Regions from separate parts of the Paenibacillus sp. FSL K6-1217 genome, predicted to be linked through region 2. Evidence: riboswitches for the same ligand, from Rfam matches in the RefSeq annotation. Region 2 holds a riboswitch; each other region holds the start of a gene.
The links. A riboswitch is a leader RNA that binds a small molecule or an ion and turns the genes downstream of it on or off. The one in region 2 is predicted to bind thiamine pyrophosphate.
Positions count from the first base shown of each region.

Region 1 (4,156 bases), 310 kb from region 2:
AACCACTTCCGGGTGCCTGGTTACCAGCTCAAAGACCGATTCATCCAGCTTCAACACTTTGCTCATCCTCATGTACACCTCACTAATGAGAATTCTTCTCAAGTAACAGCTTAGCATAGGGTGCAGAGGCGAATTGTGATTGTAATCACTAAGTATAAAAAGACTATCCCCCTACGCCTTTCAGCTTGGGGGATAGCCTGAGAATATTAAGATTCTGCTGGATTCATACAGCTTAGTTACAGTGATTTGTCCCATCTGTGGGAATTACGGATATCATGCGAAATCCGCATGCTGCAGAATTTAGGGCCGCACATCGAGCAGAAATGCGCCTGCTTCGCCCCCTCCGCAGGGAGGGTCTCATCATGATACGCCAGCGCCCTTTCCGGGTCCAGGGAGAGATTGAACTGGTCGCGCCAGCGGAACTCGAACCGCGCCTTGGACAGCGCATTGTCCCGGTCCTGCGCACCCGGATGACCTTTGGCGAGGTCTGCGGCATGCGCAGCAATTTTGTAGCTAATGACTCCTTCGCGCACATCATTCTTGTCAGGCAGGCCTAAATGCTCCTTAGGTGTAACATAACACAGCATCGCCGTCCCAAGCCCGCCGATCATCGCCGCCCCGATGGCCGAAGTGATGTGATCATAACCGGGTGCAATATCTGTAGTCAGCGGGCCGAGGGTATAGAATGGAGCTTCCCGGCAAATCTCAAGCTGCTTGTCCATATTCTCCTTAATCTTGTGCAGCGGCACATGCCCCGGACCTTCGACCATGACCTGAACATCGTGCTTCCAGGCCCGTGCCGTCAGCTCCCCCAGCGTCTCCAGTTCAGCGAATTGGGCTTCGTCATTGGCATCTGCAATAGAGCCGGGACGCAGGCCATCCCCCAGTGAGAAGGACACATCATACGTCTTCATAATCTCGCATATGTCTTCGAAGTGTGTGTACAGGAAGTTCTCCTGCTGATGGGCCAGACACCAGGCGGCCATAATCGATCCGCCCCGTGATACGATGCCGGTCAATCTCCCGGCAGTCAGCGGAATATAGCGCCGCAGCACCCCGGCATGAATGGTGAAGTAATCCACCCCCTGCTCCGCCTGCTCAATCAGCGTGTCACGGTAGAGCTCCCAGGTCAAATCCTCGGCGATGCCGTTCACCTTCTCCAGCGCCTGGTATAAGGGCACTGTGCCGACCGGTACAGGAGAATTGCGGATAATCCACTCCCGGGTGGTATGAATCTTGGAGCCGGTGGAGAGATCCATGATGGTATCAGCCCCCCAGCGGGTCGCCCACCGCATCTTCTCCACCTCCTCTTCAATGGAAGAAGAGACCGCAGAATTTCCGATATTGGCATTGATCTTCACCAGGAAGTTACGGCCGATAATCATCGGCTCGCTCTCCGGGTGATTCATATTAGCCGGAATAATCGCGCGGCCTGCGGCCACCTCATCCCTGACGAACTCCGGCCGGGTATTCTCGCGGATTGCAATGTACTCCATTTCCGGTGTAATGATCCCCTGCCTTGCATAATGCAGTTGGGTCACAATACCGCCAGCATAGGCCCGCCGGGGCTGCCGCTGCAGTTCGGGACAAGCTTCGGCAACAGTCCCTTCTCTGCGTATTCCGTTATCCTCCGGCCGGACGGCTCTTCCGGTGTATACCTCTGAATCGCCACGCTCCGCGATCCAGCATGCACGGAGTGGCGGCAGCCCTCTCCGAATGTCCGTCTCTTCGGCGGCATCCGTATAAATGCCGCTTGTGTCATAGACACGAAGCGGATCATTCTCCTCCTCCCCGGCAACACCCTCGGTTCTACTGAGGCTGATCTCCCGCATCGGAACCCGGATATCCGGGCGTGAGCCCTCCACATACACTTTACGGCTTGCGGGGAATCCGGAAAGATCCACCGCGCCGTTCTTCATTAATTCTGGCATTCTAATCTCCTCCTATGGCTCTAATGAGCTTTTCAGATAAGATTTCACGCAGCAGACTGAGCTGAAGATTCATGTATGCCCAAGGCATATGAATGCTTGCAAGTCAAAAAGCCGCTCCACCTGGAGCGGCTTGATTAAAGGAACAGCCAAAAAGACTGTATTCAAAAAAGGTCCGACTCCACTTTCCTACGCTGGTATGATCCAGATCAGGTTCAAGGGTCCGGGAATTCAATTTTCCCGTCTCAGCCTATTCAGGCTCCCCTAGTGGGTATCTTATCTAATTAAATACATTTTACCGGTTCGGGTAATTCTTGTAAACCCGTAATGCATAGAAGGCTTACTTGTCCAGGGATTCGCTCCAGTCGTGCACCATCGTGCCTTCCAAGAACTTCTCGGCATCCATGGCGGCCATACAGCCGGTTCCTGCTGCCGATATCGCTTGACGGTAACGGCTATCCTGTACATCGCCGCAAGCGAATACACCCGGAATATTGGTCTCGGTGGTACCCGGGTTCACCACGATATAGCCATTGGCATCCGTGTTGATCTGTCCGCCCAAGAAGGCCGTGTTGGGCGTGTGTCCAATCGCTACGAACACGCCATCTGCCTCTACCAGCTCTGTCAGACCTGTCTCATTATTAAGCACCGTAAGGCCCTTCACTCCGGTCTCTCCTACCGTTACTTCCACCGGTGTGCGGTTCAAGGCCCAGGTTACCTTGCTGTTGTCACGTGCCCGGTCCTGCATGATCTTCGAGGCCCGCAGCTCGGGACGGCGGTGAACCAGCGTTACACTCGAAGCGAAGCGGGTCAGGAAGCTGGCTTCCTCCATCGCGGAGTCCCCGCCGCCGACCACGACAATCTTTTTATTGCGGAAAAAGAATCCGTCACAGGTCGCGCAGGTGCTGACCCCGCGTCCCACATTCTCCTGCTCGCCCGGGATGCCCAGATATCTGGCAGAGGCCCCGGTTGAAATAATGACCGACTCTGCTTCCAGTACACCCATCCCGTCCACGGTTACCTTGAACGGACGCTGTGAGAAGTCCACAGACTCCACCCAGCCATTCTTGAATTCAGCGCCGAAGCGTTCCGCCTGCTTGCGCATATTATCCATCAGGTCGGGACCCAGAATCCCTTCAGGGAAGCCTGGAAAGTTCTCCACTTCTGTCGTCGTTGTCAGCTGTCCCCCCGGCTGTAAGCCTTCAATCACCAGCGGGCTCAGGTTCGCGCGCGCCAGATAAATCGCGGCAGTCAGCCCGGCCGGGCCTGTTCCGATTACAATCGTTTTGTACATTACGTTGGCCTCCTTACAAGTAGATGTGTCTTACAACAGCAAAGCTTCAAATACGGGTAGTGGACGGCGATAAGCCGCCGGTTCCCGGCAGCATCCCCTTAAGGCCGGGAGCTGCCGCAGGCTCCTGCTCTTCACCGGACGAGCCGCCGGCTTCATTCAGGTTCTCCCCGATCAGCCGCTGCAGGCTGAATAATGCGGCTTCCTGCAGGCGGTCCTCCTGAAGCGGCTCCTGCTCCAGAACTCCGCGCAGCACCTCGGCCATCTCTTCATCCTCAATCCAGCGCAGAGCCTCGGTCACCTGAAGCTTCGTGGCGGAATCGCCATAACGCAGCGCCCAGAAGAACGAGGCGCGCAGCAGCGGATTATTCCGCACTTCTTCAGTGAACCTGCCTGTATTCCCTTTCCACTGCTTCAGCTGCTCCTGGAAGGGCAGCTGGTAGTTGTAGCTGATAGCAGGCATAGGGCGTCCTTCTGCCTGGACCTGCTGGAGCAGGGACAGGAAGAACGCCGGGACAGCGGAGTCAGGGTCCAGCTTGGCTGCCTGTCTCCAGCAGCGCAGAGCGTCTCCGTATCTTCCGCTGTTGCTTGCCGCCGCCGCACAGTAATGATACAGCCCGGCGTCTCCGGCGACCTCCTCGTCCTTCAGCAGACGGCGGAAATGGCTGTAAGCGGCGGTATGCCTGCCCAGGATACCCATGGTGGTAGCCATTTTGAACACATGCTCCTGATGGAACGGAACGGTTGCCTCAAGCATACCCAGCAGGGTCTCAAGCTGCTCCTTGTCCCCTGCATACTGCAGGAAGATTGCCATATTGCACAGAGCGTGCAGATTGCCCGGGTCCTGCTTCAGCACCTCATTCAGACATTCCTTCGCCTTGGCGAACCGGCCCATATAGAAATGGGCGAGTGCCAGATTATTATGCGCAGCCAAAAA
Region 1 is NZ_CP150271.1:5,295,342-5,299,497, reverse strand. Features, by position in the region: gene MHH28_RS23535 (DUF1858 domain-containing protein) at 1-66, opposite strand, end outside; gene thiC (phosphomethylpyrimidine synthase ThiC) at 237-1,931, opposite strand; TPP riboswitch at 2,098-2,204, opposite strand; gene trxB (thioredoxin-disulfide reductase) at 2,269-3,222, opposite strand; gene MHH28_RS23520 (tetratricopeptide repeat protein) at 3,269-4,156, opposite strand, start outside.
Region 1: another riboswitch for thiamine pyrophosphate. It lies ahead of thiC (phosphomethylpyrimidine synthase ThiC); the one in region 2 lies ahead of MHH28_RS24780 (ABC transporter substrate-binding protein).

Region 2 (4,156 bases):
CGAGCGTGCTGCGCCACGGGAACAGCGCGGGCTGCTGCGGCATATAGCTGATCTTGCCGCGCTGCCCGGTCACCGGGATGCCGTTCATGCGGACGGTTCCGGTATCGGGCAGCGTAAGGCCGCCGATAATATGGAACAGCGTGCTTTTCCCGCAGCCGGACGGGCCGACAATGGAGACGAATTCCTGCGGCTCCACGGTCAGGGACACCTGATCCAGCACCTGCGTCTCCCGGCGGCGGTGCTTGAACGACTTGCTGATGCCGCTCACTTCAAGCGCAGGCGGCACACTCTGAGTTCGCAGGCGTCCGTCTCCGTCCGCCTTCTCCAGTTCAATCCTCGTAAGCTCAGACACTTCGCCCAGCCTCCTTCTTGTTCATTATGGTTACTTCCGTTGTGGATGATCCTTCCGTACACACTAAGCTTCCTTGCGCGGCTTCCAGCGCACCAGCCATCTCTCCAGCAGGGCAATGAGTGCGAATAATACGAGACTCAGCAGCACGATAATGGCGATGGCCACGAACATCCGGTCCGCCCGGTAAGAAGCCTTCTGCAGCAGCATATAGTAGCCGATCCCTTTGTCGGCACCGATCCATTCGGCCACCACTGCGCCCATCACCGCATAGGTGGCGGAGATTTTGAGCCCGGAGAACAGGGAGGGCAGCGAGCCGGGAAGCTCCAGCCGGGTGAAGATCTGCCACTTGTCCGCACCGGCCATCTTCATATAATTCATCATCACCCGGTCGCTTTGGGCCAGCCCGCCCATGGCTGCAACAGCTACGGGGAAGAAGCAGACGAGGGTGATCAGGATGATTTTGGGCAGCAGGCCGAAGCCGAACCAGATAATCAGCAGCGGGGCAAGCGCAATGGAGGGCACATTCTGGCTGAGGATCAGCAGCGGATAGAGCGCTCTCTTGACCCAGGGCAGCAGATGCAGCAGCAAGGCGGTGAGCAGGCCGATGCCTGTGCCGACCGGGAAGCCGATCAGGGTCAGGCGCAGCGTGGCGGCGGTGTGCTCCCAGATCCCGGAGATGTTGTTCCTCGACTCACGCGCGATATCCGCGGGGCTGGGCAGCTGGTAAGCCGGGATGTCGAACAGCATGACCGATAGCTGCCATATTCCCACAAAAAAGAGGACCGCCACAAGGGGCGGCCACACTAGCTTCCAGGTGCTTCTCACGGCCGGTATTTCTCCGTCAGCTTGTTCATGCTGATGCCGCCCGGATTATGGGCGATCTTGATCTGGGAGATCACACTCGGGCTGCCGGAGGCGATCAGCGCCTCATGCATGTCGCGCACAATATCCAGCAGCTCGTTCAGCTCGCCCTCCATCGTGGTCTCCAGCGGGTTCACCTGATGCTTAATGCCCGACTTCTGAATGACCTCAATGGCCTTGTCCACATAAGGGATAGAATCCTCGTTGTTCGGTGTCTTGGGAATTACCTGAATGCTGAGCAGTGTATTAGCCATTATCAATCATTCCTCTCAAGTTATTATTCCGGCAAAAATTCATTCGTGAACGTACTCTCCGCATCCAGCGGCTTATCCAACAGCTTCAGGCCGTACATCCAGTCGGCGTAATTCTTCCAGATCTCAAGCTTCTGCTCGCCCCAGCGCGGGGCGTCATCCTTGTATTTCGGGCTGAGCCATTTCTGGCTGGCCAGCACCAGCTTGGGGTCCAGATCAGGCACAGCATCGGAGAGGACCGTCGCTGCTTCTTCCGGGTGGTCGATAGCGTACTGGTAACCTTTTGACGTAGCCTTCAGGAAAGCCTTCACTACTTCAGGATGCTCGGCGATCTCCTTCTCGCTGGTGGTCAGCACTGGTGTGTAGTAATCAAGCTGCGGCGCATAATCCTTCAGATACAGCATATCCAGCGGCTCCCCGCGCAGCTCGGCTTCCACCCCGGTCCAGGCATAGAAGATCCAGGCGAAATCGATATCCCGCTTCACGGCCGTGAAGTAGTCCGCTTCGCCGATATTCACCAGCTTCACCTTGGAGACATCCCCGCCTTCGGGGTCCATGATAGCTTTCATGGCAGCTTGCTCCGCAGGGGAGCCCCAGCCTCCGTATGTCTTGCCTTCGAAATCCTTCGGCGTCTTAATATTGCGTTCCTTCGGAGCCGCGAAGCCGGAGGTGTTATGCTGTATGATTGCAGCGATTGATACCAGCGGGACATCCTGCAGACGGGCCAGGGTGAGCGCCTCCTGGGCACTGATGCCGAACTGGGCTTCGCCGGAAGTGACCATCGTGTCCGATCCGGCAGCGCCGGGCTGAACAATCTGAACGTCAAGACCTTCCTCCGCGTAATAGCCCAGCTCCTTGGCGGCATACAGGCCGGTATGATTCGTGTTCGGCGTCCAGTCCAGAGCAATCTTGACCGGAGTCAGCGCCTTGGGTGCATCCGTGGGTGCGGCTGCGTTTGCATCAGGTGCAGCCGTGCTGTTCCCGGCAGCAGGTGCGCTGGCCCCCGCATTGCCGCTGTTGTTCCCGCCGCCGCATCCTGCTACAGTGAGCAGCAGCATGGAGCTGAGCAGCAGCGTTACAGTTTTTTTGACTCCCATTTCTCTTTCTCTCTCCTTCCAGCAACCCCTGGTCTTCAGAGCTTACAGAAACCATATTCCTGTACATCCTTAGAATCAAAAAAGCGTCCCAAAGATCGGGACGCCAGTGACTTGCGTGAGGGGATTCAGCTACAGGGCCGCTCAGGGCACTGCGATGAATGAAGATTCCTACGCTGGCATTATCCAGATCAGGTATAAGGGTCAGTATCTTGTGGGATACAATCTCAGCCGGCCAATTCCAGCACCCCTGGTTCTATAAAGTTCACGGGTATTGCTATGTTCTTACGGTGTATTATAGACGGCAGCTTCGCGGTTGTCCAGAGCTGTCTGTTCAATCCTTATCATAGTATCGCTTCCTGCGGCGGCTGCGGATAGTATTCCACGCCTCCCGCAGCGTTAAGCCGAGGCTGACCGCGATCCCCGAGAAGGTCAGGAACAGCGCCAGATATTCGAACACGGAGTACTCCAGCATTTTGCTCCAGTCGATGTTCCCTTTCAGATCCTCAATGACCTGATTCATCCCGTAAATTCCGCTGATTACCGTAAATACGGTCAGGACCATCAGCAGGGTGTCCCGGCGCTTGGCCTGGAATTTGTCCTGATACTGGAACAGGTCATTCAGCGTCATCTTCACTTCATCGAACAGGGCGTCATTGCCGTAGACCTTGCGCAGCTGGAAGAAGATCTCCCGCCCCTGCGACTGCGAGATCAGCTCCAGGAAATAGAATTTGGCCGAGAATTTATTGATCAGAAAGATCAGATTCTCGATCTCGTCGTAATCGTGGTTGATGCGCAGCCGGGAATGCAGATTGGCGAGCTTCAGCAGGACGATTTTATGAAAAATACTCAGCAGCAGCCCATAGTAATACTCTCCGTACATCTGGTTGACCAGCTCCGTGGCAATATCGGGCTTCGCCCGGCTCAGGCAGCAGAAGGTCTGCTCGTTCGTCATATAATAGGTATCCGGCCCCCAGCGGTTATAGCAGTGCTCACGGGTGTACTGCTCGATATATTCAGGGTCACTCGCGCTGGTAAAAGGCCTGCCCTCCAGACTCAGCCCATCCAGCTGGGAGGCACGGTAGCGCAGCCGGGCACTGATCTCATCCAGCTCTTCCTCGCGGTTGAAGCCATAGAAGGCCTGCACCAGCATCCGTTCATCCACGAAAAAGGGCAGGGTCTCGAAATACGCGCCATCAATCTCGGCCGGGTCGAGAAACGGCTCCAGTCCGGAGACGAGATTCTTGAACACGAAATCCTCCACCCGGCCGAAGGTCTTCTCCTGGCAATGGATAAAGGCATGTTTATCCTGATAACACACATCCTCCAGTGTACGGAACCGGTCGGCGAATTCCAGCACGGTGCTGAAGGGAAGGTTCTCCTCCTCGATAGCCACTCTTATGGTCAGAAAGCCCAGCTCAAACGGACAGAGGAACACATCGGTGGACAGAATCCGGAAATTCACAGACTGGAAGAGCATTTCCAGCCGGCACTGCAGATCGTTTACCCGGGAAAAGCGGCGGAAGGAATCGCTGTCCTTCTCACGCGGAAACAGCACATGAGCGGCAAACGGCAGATAGCTGCGCTCCATTTTCTCA
Region 2 is NZ_CP150271.1:5,602,211-5,606,366, forward strand. Features, by position in the region: gene MHH28_RS24765 (ABC transporter ATP-binding protein) at 1-334, opposite strand, end outside; gene MHH28_RS24770 (ABC transporter permease) at 416-1,177, opposite strand; gene MHH28_RS24775 (MTH1187 family thiamine-binding protein) at 1,174-1,467, opposite strand; gene MHH28_RS24780 (ABC transporter substrate-binding protein) at 1,491-2,561, opposite strand; TPP riboswitch at 2,710-2,820, opposite strand; gene MHH28_RS24785 (hypothetical protein) at 2,893-4,156, opposite strand, start outside.

Region 3 (4,156 bases), 2.8 Mb from region 2:
TCGGGATATTGATCAGGAAGATCCAACGCCAGGAATGGTACTCAACCAGCCAGCCCGACAATACCGGACCAATGGCCGGAGCAAACAGAACAGGAATGCCCATAATCCCCATGACTACGCCAACCTTACTTTTGGGAGCCAGTCTGTACACATAGGCCATTCCGACAGGAAGCACACAACCGCCGCCCAGTCCCTGAATGACCCGGAACACAATCAGCCATTCGGCGCTGCTTGGCGTAGCGCACAGAATCGAGCCTATCGTAAACACAATTACCGCCGTCAGGAAGACCGTCTTGGCCCCGAACCGGTCCGACAGCCAGCCTGACAGTGGGATAACGGAAGCCTGAGCCAGCATATATCCGGTAACTACCCACTGCAGCGTGTGCAGGTCCGTCTTGAAATCCACCACCAGTCTGGACAACGCCACATTCATCGCCGTACTGTCCAGCACAACCATAAATACACCGGCAATAATGGCCAGCAGCGGAACCAGAATGCTGGACAGCCGGAAATCCGCTTCCTGCTTCAAGGTCTGATCCATCTCTCTTCTCCTCCTGAGCTGTCCGCGTGCTACATTGACCTGCGGGCAGATTGTTCTATATAATGAGTGAACGGACAACTGTCCGTAAGTGCAATTCATAGTCTACGGACAATTGTCCGTTGTGTCAATTCTTTTATTTGTTTTTCTGTAAACCGCTGATTTATTTCTGAAAGGGGCCCTCATGAACAAGCCAAAAACCGATGCTGCACAGCTCCCCCCGGCAGCTCCGCAAGCTATAGAATCCGTTCCGTCCGAGTCCGCCGATCCTTATGTACAGCGAATTCTTGAAGCTGCCCGCCAGTTGTTCACCGAGAGCGGACTTGAGGCGGTCAGCATGTACAGCATTGCCAAGCGGGCAGGCATAGGGCAAGGCTCGCTGTACCGCCGCTTCACGGACAAGGGCGAGATCTGTTCTGCGCTGCTGAAGGGCAGTGCGGACCAATTCCTGTCCGGGCTGGAGCAGCAGGTGGCTGCGGGTGCCGGTGAAGCCCCGGCCCTCGCGCAGCTGCAGCGCAGCATTGAGCAGATTGCCGATTTCATTGAGCAATATGCCGAGCTGCTGAATATGATCAAGGCCGAGTTCACCGGCAAGAAGCAGCTCACGCAGTTTGAGCATCCTTTTTTTCAGCGGCTGGGGGTGATCATGACGGAGCTGCTGCAGCGCGCTGCGGCGGGCGGAGAGATCATTGATATCGATCCGGGCTTCGCGGCCACGGCCTTAATCTCTGTCCTCAGCCCCGATCTGTACCTGTATGAACAGAAGCGGAACGACGCCTCCAAGCTGGACATCTCCCGCGGCATTGTTGCCCTGTTCGTGACCGGTCTCTCCAGGCGCTGACCCTCCGCTTCTTTACAAGAGGGAAATTTGTGGTATATTAATTAGCAATTACGAATTCAATAGACCTGTTATTTCACTAGGGGAGTCGGCCGACTGAGACGGAGCTTAAGCTCCGGACCCTTTGAACCTGATCTGGATCATACCAGCGGAGGGAAGTGGAGCTGAATGTACCCGTGATTCTCGCGTCATCACCGCAGCTGAGCGTACCTTCCGCCCCATTCATTTCCTCCGGGAATGAATGGGGCTTTTTGACGTTTGTACAGCGTTTAATCAACATCCGGGGGAGGTTTCGTACACAGCAATGATCAACATTAGCAATCTATCCTACGCCTTCGGGTCCGGTCCGTCCCGGACATCCGTGTTCTCAGGGCTGTCCATGCAGGTACGCCGGGGCGAATTCGTCTCTGTCGTGGGCGGCAGCGGGTGCGGCAAAAGCACCCTGTTCAAAATCATCGTCGGCCTGCTGGAGCCCGGCAGCGGCAGCCTTACGCTGAACGGAACAGCATCGGCAACAGCAGCGGAAAGGCTGGGCACCGTGGCCTATATGCCGCAGCAGGATCTCCTGCTGCCTTGGCGGACCGTATTGGGCAATTGTCTATTGCCCTGGGAACTGAAGCGCAGCCGTCCCTGGGCGGCGGCCGTTGACGAGATCCGCACTATGCTGCACCGCTTCGGCCTTGCCGGAACCGAAGAGGCTTATCCGCAGGAGCTGTCCGGCGGGATGCGCCAGCGCGTGGCGGTCCTCCGCACCGTGGCGGCAGGGAATGAGCTGCTGCTGCTCGATGAGCCGTTCGGGGCGCTCGATGCCATTACCAAGCGCTCGCTTCAGCGCTGGCTGCTGGAGCTGTGGACGGAGCTCGACAAGACGGTACTGTTCATCACCCATGACCTGGAGGAGGCGCTGCTGCTCAGTGACAGGATCTACCTGATGACTGGCAGCGGCGGCCAAGGCGGCAGCAGCATGCAGGAATTCACTGCCAATCTCCCCCGTCCGCGCCATCAGAGTCTGAACTATGAACCGCAGTTCGCTGCCCTGCGCCAGGAATTGGAGTTGATGTTATATGAGAACCGGCTCTCCTAGAAGGCTGCTCCAGCATTACGGTCCGGCTGCCCTGCTCGCCGTGTTGACGCTGTCGGTCTGGGAGACCGTAGCCCGGCTGGGCCTGGTTCCTCCCTTCATCCTTCCGGCTCCGTCTGCGGTGTGGATGGCATTGATGGAAGATCAACATCTAATGTTCGGGGTACATCTGCCCGCCACACTGCTTGAAGTACTCACAGGCTTCGTATTGTCCGTTATCTGCGGCAGCCTGCTGGGAACAGCCATGCACCTGTTCAGTCCGCTGGCCAAGGCGCTGTACCCGCTGCTGATTATCAGCCAGACGATTCCGTTAATTGCACTCTCCCCACTGTTTATTATGTGGTTCGGCTATACCTTATGGAGTAAGGTTGCCGTTGTCTTCCTGACCGCGTTCTTCCCGGTGGTCATCGGCGCTTATGACGGGTTGTCCAAGAACACGGATGCCTACCGGGAGCTGCTGCTGACGTATGGCGCGAACCGCTGGCAGATTCTCGGGAAGGTGGGCGTTCCGCTGGCTCTGCCCTCTTTTTTCTCCGGACTGAAGCTGTCGGCTGTGTACTGTGTCATCGGTGCAACCATCGGAGAATGGCTTGGGGGCAGCCAGGGGCTGGGCTATTTCAGCCGCAGAATGGCAGGGAATCTGCAGAGTGCCAAGATGTTCGCCGCTGTTGTCTTGTTATCCGTGCTCGGTATCCTGCTGTTCCTGGCGGTCGCCGTGCTGGAGAAGATTATTCTGAAGAAAAGAGGACGTTATTCATGACTACTACCCGCTATCCGCGTTATTTTCCTAATGGAAAATCAAGGCCTGCCAAGCTGCTGCTAACCGCTCTGCTGCTCTGTATGCTGCCTGTCCTGGCGGCATGCGCCAATACGAACAGTCCGGCGGCCTCCGGCTCCCTTGCGGGTACACCCGCAACCTCTGAGGCAGGGACTGAGGGTGCCGCCCACAAGCTGACGATTATGCTCGACTGGTATCCCAATGCTGTCCACTCCTTTTTATATGCGGCACAGGCTGAAGGTTATTTTGCAGAGGAGGGTCTGGAGGTTGAGATTCAGATGCCGGCCGATACCAATGATGCGCTGAAGCTAGTTGCGGCGGGGAAGGTAGATCTCGCACTCAGCTATCAGCCGCAGGTGCTGATGGCACGGGGTGAGCAGATTCCAGTCAAGTCGATCGCCGCTCTGGTGCGCCACCCGCTGAATCATCTCATGGTAGCCGCAGACAGCGGCATCACCCGCCCTGGAGAGTTGTCCGGCAAGCAAGCCGGATATTCCTCCGTTCCGTTATATGAGGCCATGCTGAATACGATGGTTGAAAATGACGGCGGTGATCCCTCCTCACTCAAGCTGATTGATGTCGGCTATGAGCTGATTCCCGCGCTCTCCACGGGACGGGTGGATGGAATTATGGGCGGGTTCATCAACCATGAGCAGCTGATTCTGGAGCAGGAGGGCCATCCGGTCCGCTCCTTCAATCCCGTGGATTACGGGGTTCCAGATTATTATGAGCTGGTGCTGGCGGCCAGTGAGCAGGGACTGCAGGATGCACAGGGCTATTATCATAAATTCGTGAATGCGATCCGAAAAGGCCAGAAGTATGTAGCGGATCACCCGGATGAAGCGCTGAAGCTGCTGCTTGCGCATCAGGAGGCTACCGCTCCGCTGGATGAAGCCATCGAGCGGCGGAGCCTTGCGATTC
Region 3 is NZ_CP150271.1:981,331-985,486, reverse strand. Features, by position in the region: gene MHH28_RS04110 (DHA2 family efflux MFS transporter permease subunit) at 1-541, opposite strand, end outside; gene MHH28_RS04105 (TetR/AcrR family transcriptional regulator) at 723-1,379, shown strand; TPP riboswitch at 1,448-1,550, shown strand; gene MHH28_RS04100 (ABC transporter ATP-binding protein) at 1,681-2,460, shown strand; gene MHH28_RS04095 (ABC transporter permease) at 2,441-3,217, shown strand; gene MHH28_RS04090 (ABC transporter substrate-binding protein) at 3,214-4,156, shown strand, end outside.
Region 3: another riboswitch for thiamine pyrophosphate. It lies ahead of MHH28_RS04100 (ABC transporter ATP-binding protein); the one in region 2 lies ahead of MHH28_RS24780 (ABC transporter substrate-binding protein).